DNA from 2 places in the Streptomyces sp. NPDC093568 genome. Region 2 is predicted to be linked to the other one. Evidence: riboswitches for the same ligand, from Rfam matches in the RefSeq annotation. Region 2 holds a riboswitch; the other holds the start of a gene.
The links. A riboswitch is a leader RNA that binds a small molecule or an ion and turns the genes downstream of it on or off. The one in region 2 is predicted to bind cobalamin.
Positions count from the first base shown of each region.

Region 1: another riboswitch for cobalamin. It lies ahead of ACIRD7_RS02895 (ABC transporter substrate-binding protein); the one in region 2 lies ahead of ACIRD7_RS09960 (prenyltransferase/squalene oxidase repeat-containing protein).

Region 1 covers NZ_JBIWJD010000001.1:688,636-696,349, forward strand. The annotation lists gene aceA (isocitrate lyase) at 1-1,032, opposite strand, end outside; gene ACIRD7_RS02890 (short-chain fatty acyl-CoA regulator family protein) at 1,348-2,778, shown strand; cobalamin riboswitch at 2,810-2,988, shown strand; gene ACIRD7_RS02895 (ABC transporter substrate-binding protein) at 3,051-4,082, shown strand; gene ACIRD7_RS02900 (FecCD family ABC transporter permease) at 4,079-5,092, shown strand; gene ACIRD7_RS02905 (ABC transporter ATP-binding protein) at 5,089-5,871, shown strand; gene ACIRD7_RS02910 ((2Fe-2S) ferredoxin domain-containing protein) at 5,873-6,253, shown strand; gene ACIRD7_RS02915 (alpha/beta fold hydrolase) at 6,365-7,147, shown strand; gene ACIRD7_RS02920 (SRPBCC family protein) at 7,268-7,714, shown strand.
Region 2 covers NZ_JBIWJD010000002.1:93,510-101,223, forward strand. The annotation lists gene ACIRD7_RS09935 (ferredoxin) at 1-184, opposite strand, end outside; gene ACIRD7_RS09940 (aldehyde dehydrogenase) at 188-1,645, opposite strand; gene ACIRD7_RS09945 (MBL fold metallo-hydrolase) at 1,828-2,853, shown strand; gene ACIRD7_RS09950 (nuclear transport factor 2 family protein) at 2,872-3,324, shown strand; gene ACIRD7_RS09955 (phosphotransferase) at 3,314-3,967, opposite strand; cobalamin riboswitch at 4,018-4,149, shown strand; gene ACIRD7_RS09960 (prenyltransferase/squalene oxidase repeat-containing protein) at 4,267-5,490, shown strand; gene ACIRD7_RS09965 (SCO2322 family protein) at 5,487-6,140, shown strand; gene ACIRD7_RS09970 (energy-coupling factor transporter transmembrane component T) at 6,164-7,294, shown strand; gene ACIRD7_RS09975 (ABC transporter ATP-binding protein) at 7,291-7,714, shown strand, end outside.

The DNA.
Region 1 (7,714 bases), on a different contig from region 2:
GATGAACTGGAACCGGTACCCCATCGCCCCCAACTCCCGCTGGAACTTGGCGATCTGGTCGTCGTCCAGCGCCGCCTTCCAGTTGAAGGACGGCGAGCAGTTGTAGGCGAGCATCCGGTCCGGGTACTCGGCGTGGATCGCCTCCGCGAACTCCCGAGCCTGCGCGAGATCCGGCGTACCGGTCTCCACCCAGATCAGGTCGGCGTAGGGGGCGTACGCGAGGCCGCGCGCGATCACCGGCGCCATGCCGGCGCGCACCCGGTAGAAGCCCTCCGCCGTGCGCTCGCCGGTCACGAACTCGGCGTCCCGCTCGTCGACGTCGGAGGTGAGCAGGTTCGCCGCGAGCGCGTCGGTACGGGCGATGATCACCGTCGGTGTGCCGGCGATGTCGGCGGCGAGCCTGGCCGCGTTGAGGGTGCGGATGTGCTGCGAGGTCGGCACGAGCACCTTGCCGCCGAGGTGGCCGCACTTCTTCTCCGAGGCCAGCTGGTCCTCGTAGTGGATGCCGGCCGCGCCCGCCGCGATCATCGCCTTGGTGAGCTCGAAGGCGTTCAGCGGACCGCCGAACCCGGCCTCGGCGTCGGCGACGATCGGGGCCAGCCAGTCCGTGCGGTCCTCGCCGCCCTCCGCGGTGGCGATCTGGTCGGCGCGCAGCAGCGCGTTGTTGATCCGACGGACCACCTGCGGAACGGAGTTGGCCGGGTACAGGCTCTGGTCCGGGTAGGTGTGCCCGGCCTGGTTGGCGTCGGCGGCGACCTGCCAGCCGGACAGGTAGATCGCCTGGAGGCCCGCCTTGACCTGCTGCACGGCCTGGCCGCCGGTCAGGGCGCCGAGCGCGTGGACGTAGTCCCGCTCGTGCAGCCCGCGCCACAGCCGCTCGGCGCCGCGCCGGGCCAGGGTGTGCTCCTCGCGGACGCTGCCGGAGAGCCGTACGACGTCCTCGGCGGTGTACGTGCGCTCGATGCCCTGCCAGCGCGGGTCGGTGGCCCAGCGCGACGCGAGTTCCGCCGCCCGTGTGCTCGCCTCGGTCATGACTGTCACCGTCTCCTCGGTCTGTTGCGTATGCCAAGCCGACGCCGGTCGCGGCACGGGCTGGCACTGCGTGTCGTGTAGGGGCGGCGGCTCGCCCTCACCCGCAGGGCGGAGCTGAGCAATTCTGCCGTTTTCCAGGGTGGTTCGGCGGGCCGCAGAAAGACTCTGACATCGGCACTAAGTGCCATCAATGGTGGACTCATGCCAAGTTCTGCGAATCTTCTCGCCGTCGATTGCCAAGCTTGCGAAGGGTGCGAACGGCACCGGTTCGCATACGCTGACCGGGTCCCGTACCGGATCCGACAGGAGCTCAGGGTGAGCAAGACCTATGCGGGCGCGCGGCTGCGGAGGCTGCGCGAGGAGCGCCGGATGAGCCAGGCCGAACTGGCCCGCGTCCTCGCGATCTCGCCGAGCTACCTGAACCAGATGGAGCACGACTCCCGCCCGCTCACCGTGCCCGTCCTGCTCCGGCTCACCGAGACCTTCGGCGTCGATGCGGGCTTCTTCTCCGAACGCGACACCGCCCGTCTGGTGGCCGACCTGCGCGAGGCGCTGACCGGCGAGATCGCCGCCGCACGGGTCTCCGCGACCGACCTCGCCGAACTCGCCTCACGGATGCCGGCGGTCGCACAGGTGCTGCTCGACCTGGGCCGGCGCAACCAACTGCTGTCCGAACGGCTCGCCGGACCGGCCGACGGCCGCAACACGGCCGGTGACGTGCCGCGTTCGCCCCACGAGGAGATCCGCGACTTCTTCTACCGGCGCCAGAACTACCTCCACGACACCGACCTCGCCGCCGAGGAACTGGCCGGGGAGATCGGCATCCGGCCCGGTGAGGTCCTCAGGGCCCTGACCGCACGCCTCGCCGACGCGCACGGCATCCGTCTGTCCACCGGATCCGACGACCACGTGTCCACCGGCTCCGGCGACCATCTGCACCACTACGACGAGACGACCCGCACCCTCCACCTCTCGGCCCGGCTGCGCCCCGGCCAGCGCGCCTTCCGCATGGCGACGCAGCTCGCGCTGCTGGAGTACGGAGCCGAACTGGACCGGCAGGCCGCCGAGGACTTCCCGGCCGACTCGCCCGCCCGCACCCTGGCCCGCATCGGCGTCGCCAACTACTTCGCCGCCGCGCTCGTGCTGCCGTACACCGCCTTCCACGCGGCGGCCGAGGAGGTCCGCTACGACATCGAGCGCCTCACCGACCGGCACGGCCTCGGCTACGAGACCGTCTGCCACCGGCTGAGCACCCTCCAGCGCCCCCGGCTGCGCGGCGTCCCCTTCTCCTTCGTGCGGGTCGACCGCGCCGGCAACATGTCCAAGCGGCAGTCCGCGACCGGCTTCCACTTCTCCCGGGCCGGCGGCACGTGCCCGCTGTGGAACGTCTACGAGGCGTTCGCCGCGCCCGGCCGGATCCACGTCCAGATCGCCGAAATGCCGGACGGGCAGCGGTACTTGTGGACGGCCCGCGCGGTCACCCGGGCCCGCGGCGGCTGGGGCGAGCCCGGCAAGACGTTCGCCATCGGGCTGGGCTGCGAGATCCGGCACGCGCACCGGCTCGTCTACTCCGACGGCCTCGACCTCACCAGCCCCTCCGCCGCCACCCCCATCGGCATGGGCTGCCGCGTCTGCGAACGCCTCGACTGCCCCCAGCGGGCCGCGCCGCCGCTCGGCCGGACCCTGCGGATCGACCAGCACACCAGCACCTTCGTGCCGTACCCCGTGACCGATGGCACGACCTGACCGATCGCACGACCTGACCGTCGTACGGACTTGATAGCCTCGTCGGGCCAGTCGAGCCACATCCGAGGCCAGGGAATCCGGTGCGAATCCGGAACTGACGCGCAGCGGTGAGGGGGACGGGCGGGGCACGGCACGCCACTGGGAGACCGGGAAGGCGCCCCGACCGGACGAACCCGAGTCCGAAGACCTGCTGGCACCTCCGCGCCGACCCGGCGGGGAGGACGTCCGTAGGCCAGGCTCCGCGTACGAGCCCCGACCCCCGAGGCATGCCCATGTCCCGTTCCGCCGTCCTGCTCCTGGCTTCGGCCCTGCTGCTCACCGCCTGCGGCGGCGGTTCCGCGGCGGACACCGCGAAGCCCCACGGCGCCGGCTACCCACGCACGATCGCCAACTGCGGCCACCAGGTCACCCTCAAGTCGCCCCCGCGGCACGTCGTCTCCCTCAACCAGGGCACCACCGAGATCCTGCTCTCCCTCGGCCTCGCCGACCGCATGGCCGGTACGGCGACCTGGACGGACCCGGTGATGAAGGGCCTGGAGAAGGCAGGCGCGAGCGTGCCCCGCCTGGCCGACGACAACCCCTCCTTCGAGAAGGTCCTGGACGCCGAACCGGACTTCGTCACCGCCTCGTTCGTCTCCACGCTCGGCAAGGGCGGCGTCGCCACCCGTGAGCAGTTCGAGAAGCTGGGCGTGCCGACGTACGTCTCGCCCTCCGACTGCGCGGCCGGCAAGGACAACGACAGCGGCGGCGACGGATCGCGCGGCGAGCCGCTCACCCTCGACGCGGTGTACGGCGAGATCCGCGACCTGGCCCGCGCGTTCGGCGTCGACGCGCGCGGCGAGCAGCTGATCGCCCGGCTGAAGGAGCGGGTGCGCCAGGCGACCCACGGGCTGGACGCCTCCGGGGTCTCCCTCATGTACTGGTTCGCCAACTCCCAGTCGCCCTACCTCGCCGGCTGCTGCGGCGCGCCCGGCGCCATCACCCGTGCCGTCGGCGCGCGGAACGTCTTCTCCGACACCCACGACGAATGGCCCCAGATCAACTGGGAGACCGTCGCCGACCGCGACCCCGACGTCATCGTGCTCGGCGACCTCACGCGCAAGCAGCAGACCGCCGAGACCGCCGCGGCCAAGATCCGCTTCCTGGAGACCAACCCCGCCACCCGCAACCTGACCGCGGTGAAGAAGAAGCGCTTCGTCCTGCTCAGCGGACAGGCCATGAACCCCTCCATCCGCACGGTCGAGGGGATCGAGCAGGTCGCCGAGGCACTGCGCGGCTTCGGCCTCGACGGACGCGCCAAGTGAGCGTCCGTACGCCGCTGTTGGCCGGCCTCGGACTGGCCGCGCTGCTCGCCTCGGTCGCCGTCGCGGTGACGATCGGGCCCGCCGACATCTCCACGGCGGACGTGTGGGCCGCCGTCGCAGCCCATCTCGGCCTCGGCGAGAGCACGTTGGCGCCGCTGCGGGACGGCATCGTGTGGAACCTGCGGATGCCGCGCACCCTGCTCGCCGCCGTGTGCGGAGCCGGACTCGCGGTGTGCGGGGCGGTGATGCAGTCGCTGCTGCGCAACCCGCTGGCCGACCCGTTCGTGCTCGGGGTGTCCTCCGGCGCGTCCACCGGAGCCGTCGCCGTCGTCGTGCTCGGGGTGGGCGGGGGAGTGGTGTCGCTGTCCGCGGGCGCCTTCCTTGGCGCGCTGGCCTCCTTCGCGCTGGTGCTGCTGCTCAGCCATGTCCTCGGCGGCAGCACCGACCGGGTCGTGCTGTCCGGGGTGGCGGCCATGCAGCTGTTCTCCGCGCTGACCTCGTTCGTCGTGCTGACCTCCGCCGACGCCGAGACCACCCGAGGCGTGCTGTTCTGGCTGCTGGGCTCGCTCGCCGGCGCCGACTGGGGACAAGTGCTGCTCTGCGCCGCCGTCCTGGCCGTCTTCCTCGCCGTCTGCCTCGGCCACGCCCGCACCCTGGACGCCTTCGCCTTCGGCGAGGACGCCGCCGCCGGACTCGGCGTCCGGGTCGCCCGCACCCGCCTGGTCCTGCTCTGCACGACCGCGCTGCTCACCGCGGCCCTGGTCAGCTGTGCCGGCGCGATCGGCTTCGTCGGCCTGGTCCTGCCGCACGCCACCCGCGCCCTGACCGGCTCCGGCCACGCCCGCCTGCTGCCGGTCACGGCGCTGACCGGAGCCGTCTTCCTGGTGTGGGTGGACACCGCCGCCCGCACCGTCCTCGACCCCCAGGAGGTCCCGGTGGGCGTCGTCACGTCCCTCATCGGCGTACCGGCGTTCGTGGCCGTGCTCCACCGGGGACGGAGGAAGGCATGACCATCCTCCAGGCCCGGGGTGTCGTCCGCCGGGTCGCCGGCCGGGTCGTCGTCGACGGCGTCACCCTCGTGCTGCGCCCCGGCGAGACGGTCGGACTGCTCGGCCCCAACGGTTCGGGAAAGTCGACGCTGTTGAGGATTCTCGCCGGGATTCTCGCTCCCACCGCCGGGGTCGTCACCCTGGACGGACGCCCGCTCGCCGAGGTCGGCCGCCGGGCTGTCGCCCGGCGCGTCGCCACCGTCGAACAGCACGCCGACACCCAGACCGAACTGACCGTCCGTGACGTCGTCGCCCTCGGCCGCATCCCGCACCGCCGCGCCTGGACCCCGGCCACGGCCGCCGACGCCGGGGCGGTCGCGGCGGCCCTGGAACGCACCGGACTGACCGACCGGGCCGGCCAGTCCTGGCACACCCTCTCCGGAGGTGAACGCCAGCGCGCCCAGATCGCCCGCGCCCTCGCGCAGGAGCCCCGCGAGCTCCTCCTCGACGAACCCACCAACCACCTCGACATCCAGCACCAGCTCGACCTGCTGGACCTCGTCGCGGACCTCCCGGTCACCACCGTGATCGCGCTGCACGACCTCAACCTTGCCGCGATGTACTGCGATCGCCTCCTGGTCCTGCGCGACGGCCGGGCGGTCGTGGAGGGCACCCCGGCGGAGGTCCTCACCCCCGCCCTCATCGAGCGGGTCTACGGCGTCCGAGCCGAGGTCACCGACGATCCCGGCCACCCGGTTGTCCGCTTCCTGCGGCCGACCGCTCACATGGAGAGGCACTGACGTGCGGACACCCTCGAATCAGCCGGTACCCAGCCGGGTCGTCGTGTGCCGGGACTGCTGCTGCGGGACCCCGAAGGTGCCCGGAGTCGATCACGCCGAGCAGTCCGCGCGCCTCGCCGAGAACGTGCCCGTGCGCATCTCCGACTGCCTCGACGTGTGCGAACACGCCAACGTGATCGTCGTCCAGCCCTCCACGGCGGGCCGCGCCGCGGGCGCCCGCCCCGTCTGGCTCGGCCTCGTCAACGACCCCGACGCGACCGAGGACATCATCGACTGGGTCCGGGCAGGCGGTCCCGGGGTCGCACCCTGCCCCGACGTGCTCGACCTCTACACCTTCACTCCGCCGCGGCGGGTCGCGCGGGGCCCGGGCTCGGAAGGCTGAAGCGGACCGCAGGTTTGTCCAGGTGGCAGGCCACCGCCCGATTTCGATCAGCGCGGCGAGCTGTATGAGCGGTGAGGTGCCCGGAGGCGGCCTGCCCCTTATGCTCCCCATATGTCGGATATCCTCCTCGCCAGCAGCCGACGCGGCGCGGGGCCGCCCCTGGTTGTGATTCGGCAGCTGGACCGGGAGGGTTGGGCCCCCGTCATCGAGCTGCTGGTCCGCGAACGCGAGGTCATGGCCGTCGATCTGCCTGGGTTCGGCGACAGTCCGCAGCTACCAGGTGGCACCGTTCCCACTGTCCAGGCACTCGCCGCGGAAGTCGCCACGTGGTTCTCCGCGGTCGGCCTCACACGCCCGCCCGTCGTCGGCAACTCGCTCGGCGGGGCCGTCGCACTCGAACTCGCCCGGATGGGCGTCGTCGGCAGCGTCGTCGCCCTGTCCCCGATCGGCTTGTGGAACGGCCCCGAGGCCGCCTACGCCCTCGGCTCGCTCCGGATCGCGCGCACGATGGCAGAGAGCCTCGGCCACCGCACGGCTCGGGTGACCGGCAGTTCCCTGGGCCGCACCTTCGCGTTCTGGCAACTCGTAGCACGTCCCTGGCGGATGACGTCAGAGGCGGCCGACGGCGCCTTGCGCGACCTGGCGCGTGCACCCGGTTTCAAAGCCACACGCCGAGCAGCACGCGCCTACCGGCTGACCGGCTTCACCCCCAGCGTCCCGGTCACGGTCGCCTGGGGCACCCGGGACCTTCTGACGCCCCGGCACCAGGCCCACCGCGCGGCCCGGCTCCTGCCAGGAGCCACCCATGTCCGGCTGCCCGGCTGCGGGCACTCACCCATGTCCGACGATCCCGGTCGGATCGCCGGCCTTCTGCTGTCCGCGAGCACCGATTGAGGCGGCAGGCTGTTCTCGTCGTGCGCCCACCACCCACGTCGAGGATCCTGGACGCAGTCCCGGGGACCCACTCCCCAACCCCCGGTCGGGCGAGGCAAGGCAAGATAAGGCAGCAGCACGATGACGATCGACGTGTCCGCGGAACGCGTGATCCCGCTCCCGCCCGAGCAGGTGGCCCGTTACGCCATGGACTGGCGCCATGATGCCGAGTGGACCCAGGGCATCCGTACCGCGGAGCTGACCCGGGAGGCGGACGAGGGCGGCTTCGGCGTGGGCGCCGAGGTCACCCGAACAGCGCATTTCCTCGGCCGGCGCATCGACTACGTCCTGCGCGTGGCGGCGTACGAACCGCCCGGGCTACTGGACATGATCTCCGTCGCCGGCCCCATGCCCATGCACGTCACCTACACCTTCGAGCCGGACCCGAGCGGCACCCTCGCCCGCATCCGCGTCCGGGGCGGCGAGGGCGGCTTCTACCGGCTGGCCGCACCCCTCCTGGCCCGCCAGGTCCGCACCTCCATCGGCAAGGACCTGCGCGACCTCGAACACCGGCTCGCCATGCACTAG
Region 2 (7,714 bases):
CGATCGCCTCCACCGGGCAGCTCTCCGCCGCCGCCAGGATCCGCTCGTTGGCGTCGGTCTCGGGGTCGGCCGGGTGGGACTGGCGGCCGGTGTCGAGGCGGAAGCCGTCGGGGGCGTGGTGGACGCACTGGGCCGAGCCGATGCACACCGACCGGTCGACCTCGACGTGCCAGCGGTCTCCCATCCCCTACGCCTCCCAGCCGGCCGGCAGGTGGATCATCTTGTGCTCCAGGTACTCCCCGTACCCCTCGGGCCCGAACTCCCTCCCCAGGCCGGAGTTCTTGTAGCCGCCGAACGGGCCCAGCATGTCCAGGCTGAAGGTGTTCACCGAGTAGGTGCCGGTACGGACCTGGCGGGCGATGTCGATGCCGTGCGCGGTGTCGGCCGTCCAGACGCTGCCGCTCAGGCCGTAATCGGAGTCGTTCGCGATCTTCACGGCCTCGGACTCGTCGCCGTAGGGCAGCAGGCAGATGACCGGCCCGAAGATCTCCTCGCGGGCGATCCGCATGGAGTTGTCGACGTCCCCGAAGAGGGTCGGCTCGACGTACCAGCCCTTCTCCAGGCCCTGCGGCCGTCCGCCGCCGGTCAGTATCTTCGCGCCCTCCTCCTGCCCGATCCGGATGTAGTCGAGGTTGCGGCGCCGCTGCCGCTCCGCGACCAGCGGGCCGACCTGGGTCGCCGGGTCCAGCGGGTCGCCGACCACCAGCGCGCCGGCCGCCGCGGCGAAGGCCTCGGCGAACTCGTCGTAGCGGGAGCGCGGGAGCAGGATGCGGGTCTGGGCCACGCAGGCCTGGCCGTTGTTCATCCAGGCGGCCGGGACGACACCGGCGACGGTCGCCTCGACGTCCGCGTCCGGCAGCACGACGGCCGCCGACTTGCCGCCCAACTCCAGGGTGACGCGCGTGAGATTGCGGCCGGCGACCTCCATGACGCGCTTGCCGGCGGCCACCGAGCCGGTGAAGGAGACCTTGTCGATCCGGGGGTGCCCGACCAGGTACTCGCTCACCTCGCGGTCGGCCGGGAGGATGGACAGCACGCCCTCCGGCAGCCCGGCGTCCTTCGCGATCTCGGCGAGGAGATAGGCGTCCAGCGGCGACTCGGGCGACGGCTTGAGGATCACCGTGCAGCCGGTGAGCAGCGCGGGCGCGAGCTTGGCGGCGGCGACGAACTGCGGGACGTTCCAGGGGACGACGGCCGCCACGACCCCGACCGGCTCGCGCCGCACGAGGATCTTCCCGAGGACACCGTCCCTGGTCTCCTCGTAGGTGAAGTTCCGCGCGACCGTGATCGCCGAGTCCCACACCATCATCGCGCCGAGCGCCTGGGCGAGGACGCTCCAGGAGTACGGGGAGCCGTTCTCGGAGGAGATCACGCGGGCGATCTCCTCGTGCCGTACGGCGATCGCGTCCTTGATGCGGGTGACGACCTCGATCCGTTCGTCGAGGCTCATCCGCGGCCAGGGCCCCTCGTCGAACGCCTTGCGCGCCACCGCGACCGCCCGGTCGACGTCGGCCGCCGAGGCGTGCGGCACGCGGCCGATGACCTCTTCCGTGTGCGGCGATATCACCTCGATGACGTCCTTGCCGAGGGGGTCGGTCAACTCCCCGCCGATGAACAGCTGTCCGTGTTCCACGAGCTCGGTCATGACCGACTGCCTCCCCGGAGCGTGACTCTGACGATCCATCAGATACTCGGATACAGGAACTGATACCAGTTCCACTCGGAGGAGTCCACGGACCGCACGTAGATGACCCGGGCTCCCATCGGAACGTGTTCTAGTTATAGTGGCCGGGTCGGCCGGAACGTGTCGCGGCGATTGGGGAGCCCATGGCGCAGATCTACGACCACGGCGGCGGCGTCCGGTCCATTCAGGTCCCCATCCCCGACAACCCCCTCGGCCACACCCTCGTGTACGTCGTCGACACCGACCGGGGCCCGGTGCTCGTCGACACCGGCTGGGACGACCCGGCCTCCTGGGACACCCTCACCGAGGGCCTGGCGGCCTGCGGGACCGCGCCCGCCGATATCCACGGCGTGGTGATCACCCATCACCACCCCGACCACCACGGCCTGTCCGGCAAGGTGCGCGAGGCCTCCGGCGCCTGGATCGCGATGCACGCGGCGGACGCGGCGATCGTCCGGCGCACCCGCACCACCCGGCCCGAGCGCTGGTTCACCTACATGGCGGCCAAGCTCACGGCGGCCGGCGCCCCTGAGGCCCATGTGGCTCCCCTGCGCACCCCCCGGCGCCGCACCCTGCCCGGCCTCTCCCCCGCCGCCCCCGACCGCGAGATCGTCCCCGGCGAACTCCTCGACCTCCCCGGCCGCCGCCTGCGCGCGATCTGGACGCCGGGCCACACACCGGGCCACGTCTGCCTGCACCTGGAGGAGGACCACCCGGCCCGGCTCCCCGGCCACGGCCGCCTGTTCTCCGGCGACCACCTGCTCCCCGAGATCACCCCGCACATCGGCCTGTACGAGGACCCCGACGACACGACCGTCACCGACCCCCTCGGCGACTACCTCGCCTCCCTCGAACGCGTCGGCCGCCTCGCCCCCGCCGAGATCCTCCCGGCCCACCAGCACACGTTCACCGACGCCGCCGCCCGCGTCGCCGAGTTGCTGACCCACCACGAAACCCGCCTCACCGACCTCCTCACCCTCCTCGCCACGCCTCTCACCCCCTGGCAGCTCGCCGAACGCATGGAGTGGAACCGGCCGTGGGACCAAATCCCCTACGGCTCACGCAACATCGCGATCGCGGAGGCCGAGGCCCATCTGCGGCGGCTGGTGAAGCTCGGGAGGGCGGAGGCGGTGGCGGGGAGTGAGCCGGTGACGTACGTGGCGGTGTGACGCGGCAAGATGGGCGCCATGGATCCCTTGGCCCTGCTGCTCGCCGAGCGAGCCTGCGAGCGCCTCGTCGTCGACTTCGTCCACCGCCTCGACCTCGGCGAACCGGCCTCCGTCGCCGAGCTGTTCACGGATGACGGCACATGGGAGTGGCCGGCGGGTGAGCGGCTGGTCGAGGGGCGGGACGCGCTGCGCGGGTACTTCGGATCCCGTCCCGCCGACCGACTCTCGCGTCGCCTGATGTCCAACGTTCTCGTGACGGTGACGTCCCCCGACACCGCGACGGCGACCTCGTACTTCACGACGTACCGGGTCGACGGCCACGAGGGCGCCCTGATCCCGCCGGGGCCTCCGGTTCAGGTGGGGCACTACAAGGACACCTTCCGCCGGTCGGCCGACGGCACCTGGCTGCTCTCCGCCCGAGTCCTCCACCTGGCCTTCGGCGGCCCGACCCCGCGAGCGCCTAGGCCATGAACGACTGAACCAACTCCTCCGCCCCACCCAGCACTTCGACCTCCCGCACGGTCATCGTGGGATTGGCGGCCCGGCGGCGCAGGGCCTCGGTCAGGCCGTCCCGGGTGAGGGCGGAGGGGTCGGTGAGGAGGGCGGTGATCATCGCGCGGGCGGGGGCGGCGTACCGCTCGTCCGCCAAGGCCACCTGCGCGAGGATCACCGCGGACATGCCCCAGTCCAGGCCCGGGTCGCCCACCTCCGCGTTGGCCCAGTCGATGACGTAGGGGCCGTCGGGCGTGAGCAGCACGTTCTCCGGGTGGAGGTCCAGGTGGACCACCCGGCCGGGGACGGCGTGCAACTGCCGCAGGAGGCGGGCCAGCAGCTCCCCGGACTCGCGCGGGCCGATGTCTCCCGCGACCAGGGCCTCCAGCATCGTCGGCCCGTACAGCCGCTGCATGACCAGGTCGGAGCGCGAGGAGTCGGCGAGCCGTACCCGGGGCACCGGGTAGCCGTGGGCGCGCAGGCGTTCCATCAGGGCGCCCTCGGCGAGGCCGTCGGCGTAGCCCTCCCGGTCGCGGCGCAGCACCCACGCCTCGTCGATCTCGTACACATCGGACGCGCGCCCCGAACCGAGCAGCCGTCCGGTCCTCCCCGTGATCCCCATACGGCCGAAGCTACCCCCGTCCACAGCCTCCCCTCAGCCGCTTTCCTACGGGCCGGTAGAGTGACCGCGTCGTCATCACACCCGTACGGGGGAAAGCCGGTGCAAATCCGGCGCTGACCCGCAACCGTAATCCGGTCGTCGAAGGGCCGGTGAGCCGGATCGCCGCGTACGGGACAGTGACCGGCTCACGTGCCCCGGCAGCCTGCCGGAGCGCGGCACCGTCGAGGTATACGGAGCCGAGCCGCCGGGGGTTTTCCCTGTGCTGCCCGGTTTCCCCTAGGGAAGGGCACCCGCCGATCATGTACGTCCGCCGCAGCGCAGCGGCCCTGGCCGCCACTGTCGTGATCGGCGCGGCCGCGCCCGCCGTAGCCGCCGACCCGACCCCCTCCGCGTCGCCGTCGAAGGCGTTCCCCGCCGAGCTGTACGGCGACTCCGACCCCACGTACGACGGCGTCTGGCGCCAGTCCCTCGCGCTGCTCGCGCAGGACACCGTGGGCGTGAAGCCGGCGAAGGGGGCGGTGGACTGGCTGCTCGGGCAGCAGTGCGCCAACGGGGCCTTCGCGCCCTACCGCGCCGACACGAGCGCGGACTGCGGTGCCAAGACCCTGGTCGACACCAACAACACGGCCGCCGCCGTCCAGGCACTTGCCGCGCTCGGCGGGCACGACACCGCCGCCGACAAGGCGGTGTCCTGGCTGAAGTCGGTCCAGAACAAGGACGGCGGCTGGGGCTACATGGCGGGCGGGGCCACCGACGCGAACTCGACGTCGGTCGTGGTCGGCGCGCTGGCCGCCGCGGGCGAGAAGCCCGCGGAGGCCGTCAAGGGCGGGAAGTCCCCGTACGACGCGCTCATCGGGCTGGCCCTGCCTTGCAAGGGCGAAGGTGCCGGAGCCTTCGCCTTCCAGCCGGACAAGAAGGGCGCCCTCGCCGCCAACGCCGACGCGACGGCCGCAGGCGTCGTCGGCGCGCTCGGCAAGGGCCTCGTGGTGAGCCCCGGCAAGCCGGCGGAGGCGACCTGCGCCGACGGCTCCTCCCCGCAGCAGGCCGCCGCCAACGGCGCCGCCTACCTCACCAAGGCCCTCTCCAAGGACGGCCACCTGAAGTCCGCGCTCCCCGGCGCCGAGGACCAGCCCGACTACGGCAACACCGCGGACGCGGTCGTCGCCCTCGCCGCGCGCTCCGGTGCCGACGCCGCCCGCGAGCCCCTGCGCTGGCTGGAGCGGAACTCCGCGCGGTGGGCCGCCCAGAGCGGGCCGGCCGCCTACGCCCAGCTGATCTTCGCCGCCCACGCCACCGGCGCCGACCCCCGCGACTTCGGCGGCGCCGACCTGGTCAAGCAGCTCAACGCGACCGGCCCGGCACCGCAGACCTCCGCGGAGGCGACGGCCAAGCAGGAGAAGGACACCAAGGACGACAAGGGCGACAGCCCCTTCGGTGTGTGGTGGTACGTCGGCATCTTCCTCGTCGTCGGTATCGGCATCGGCTTCCTGCTGAGCGGCCGCAAGAAGGGCCCGCAGGCGTGATCCGCCGCGTCCTCGCCCCGCTCCTGGCCGCGCTGGTCGTGCTGACCGGCGCGGCCCCGGCCGCCCAGGCGACCGGCTACCGCTACTGGTCCTTCTGGGACCGCGACGGCGGCTCCTGGGTCTACGCCACCCAGGGGCCGTCGATCACCCGCCCGTCCGACGGCGACGTCCAGGGCTTCCGCTTCGTGGTGAGCGAGGACTCCAAGGACGCGGCACAGCCGAGGGGCGCGGCCGAGTTCGCGGTGATCTGCGCGCGTACGCCCGCGCAGGACGGCAAGAAGCGGGTGGCGCTGGTCCTCGACTTCGGTACGGCGGCCGACGCCCCGTCGGGTGAGGCGCCGCCAAACCGGCGTACCGCGTGCGCGCGCGTGGCTCCCGACGCCTCCACCGCGGAGGCCCTGGCGGCCGTGGCCAAGCCGCTGCGGTACGACACCAACGCCCTGCTGTGCGCCATCGCCGGGTATCCGCAGAGGGGCTGCGGGGAGCCGGTGTCGGGCGACAGCGGGAAGCCGAAGCCCACCGACCGCACGGCCGGTAAGGACGACGACTCGAACGGCGGCGCGGGACTGGGGCCGGCCGCCGGCGCCGCCGTGGTGGCCGTACTGGCAGCTGCGGCGATGTGGCAGGCACGACGGCGGCGGCCTCGATGACAGGCAAGACGGCGGCGGCCTTGATGGCCGGCAGGCCCGCCGCCCAGCCCGACCCCACCCACCGCCGGCGCCACTCGGCCCTCCACCCCGGCGCCTGGTGGCTCTGGTCCCTCGCGCTCGGTACCGCCGCCACCCGCACCACCAACCCTCTCCTCCTCGCCCTGCTCACAGCGACGTCCGCCTACGTCGTGGCGACCTGCCGCCCGGACGCCCCCTGGGCCCGCTCCTACGCCGCCTTCGTCAAGCTCGCCCTGGTCGTCATCGTCATCCGCCTCGTCTTCGCCGTGGCCCTCGGCTCCCCCATCCCCGGCACCCATGTGATCGTCACGCTCCCCGAAGTGCCGCTCCCGGAGTGGGCCCAGGGCATCCGCCTGGGCGGCCGGGTCACCGCCGAGACACTGCTCTTCGCCCTCTACGACGGCCTGCGGCTGGCCGCGCTCCTCATCTGTGTGGGCGCGGCGAACTCCCTCGCCAACCCGGCCCGCCTCCTCAAGTCCCTCCCCGGCGCGCTCTACGAGATGGGCGTGGCCGTGGTCGTCGCGCTCACCTACGCCCCCCACCTCATCGCCGACGTCCAGCGCCTGCGCGCCGCCCGCCGGCTGCGCGGCCGCCCCGACACCGGTGTGCGCGGCCTCCTGCAGGTCGGACTCCCGGTCCTGGAGGGCGCGTTGGAGCGCTCGGTCGCCCTCGCCGCCGCGATGGACGCGCGCGGTTACGGCCGTACCGCCGACGTCCCGCCCCGAGTACGCCGTACGACCGCCGCCCTCACCCTCGGCGGTCTGCTGGGCGTCTGCGCCGGAACGTACGGCCTGCTGACCGCCGAGGGCGGGACGTACGGCCTGCCGGTCCTCCTCGCCGGACTCGCCGCCGCGCTCGCGGGCCTGCGGCTGGGCGGACGCCGTTCGCCGCGGACCCGGTACCGCCCGGACCGCTGGGACGCCCGGGCCTGGCTGGTCGCCGGTTCCGGCGCGGCGGTCGCCGCCCTGCTGGCCCTGGCCGCCGACCGCGACCCGGCGGCGCTGCACCCCGGCCTGGTCCCCCTCGTCGCCCCCACCCTCCCGCTGTGGCCCGCGGCGGCCGTGCTCATCGGCCTGCTCCCGGCCTTCGTCAGCCCCGCACACCGCAGTCCCGCCGCCCGCAAGGAGACGTCGTGATCCGCTTCGAGAACGTCTCCGTGACGTACGACGGTGCCGTAGAACCCACCGTCCAAGGCGTGGACTTCGAGGTCCCGGAGGGCGAGCTGGTCCTGCTCGTCGGACCGTCGGGGGTCGGCAAGTCCACCGTGCTCGGCGCGGTGAGCGGGCTGGTCCCGCACTTCACCGGCGGCACCCTGCGCGGCCGGGTCACGGTGGCGGGCCGCGACACCCGCACCCACAAGCCGCGCGAACTCGCGGACGTGGTCGGCACGGTGGGCCAGGATCCGCTCTCCCACTTCGTCACGGACACGGTCGAGGACGAACTCGCCTACGGCATGGAGTCGCTGGGCCTCGCCCCGGAGGTGATGCGCCGCCGTGTCGAGGAGACCCTCGACCTGCTCGGCCTCGCCGACCTGCGCGACCGCTCCATCTCCACCC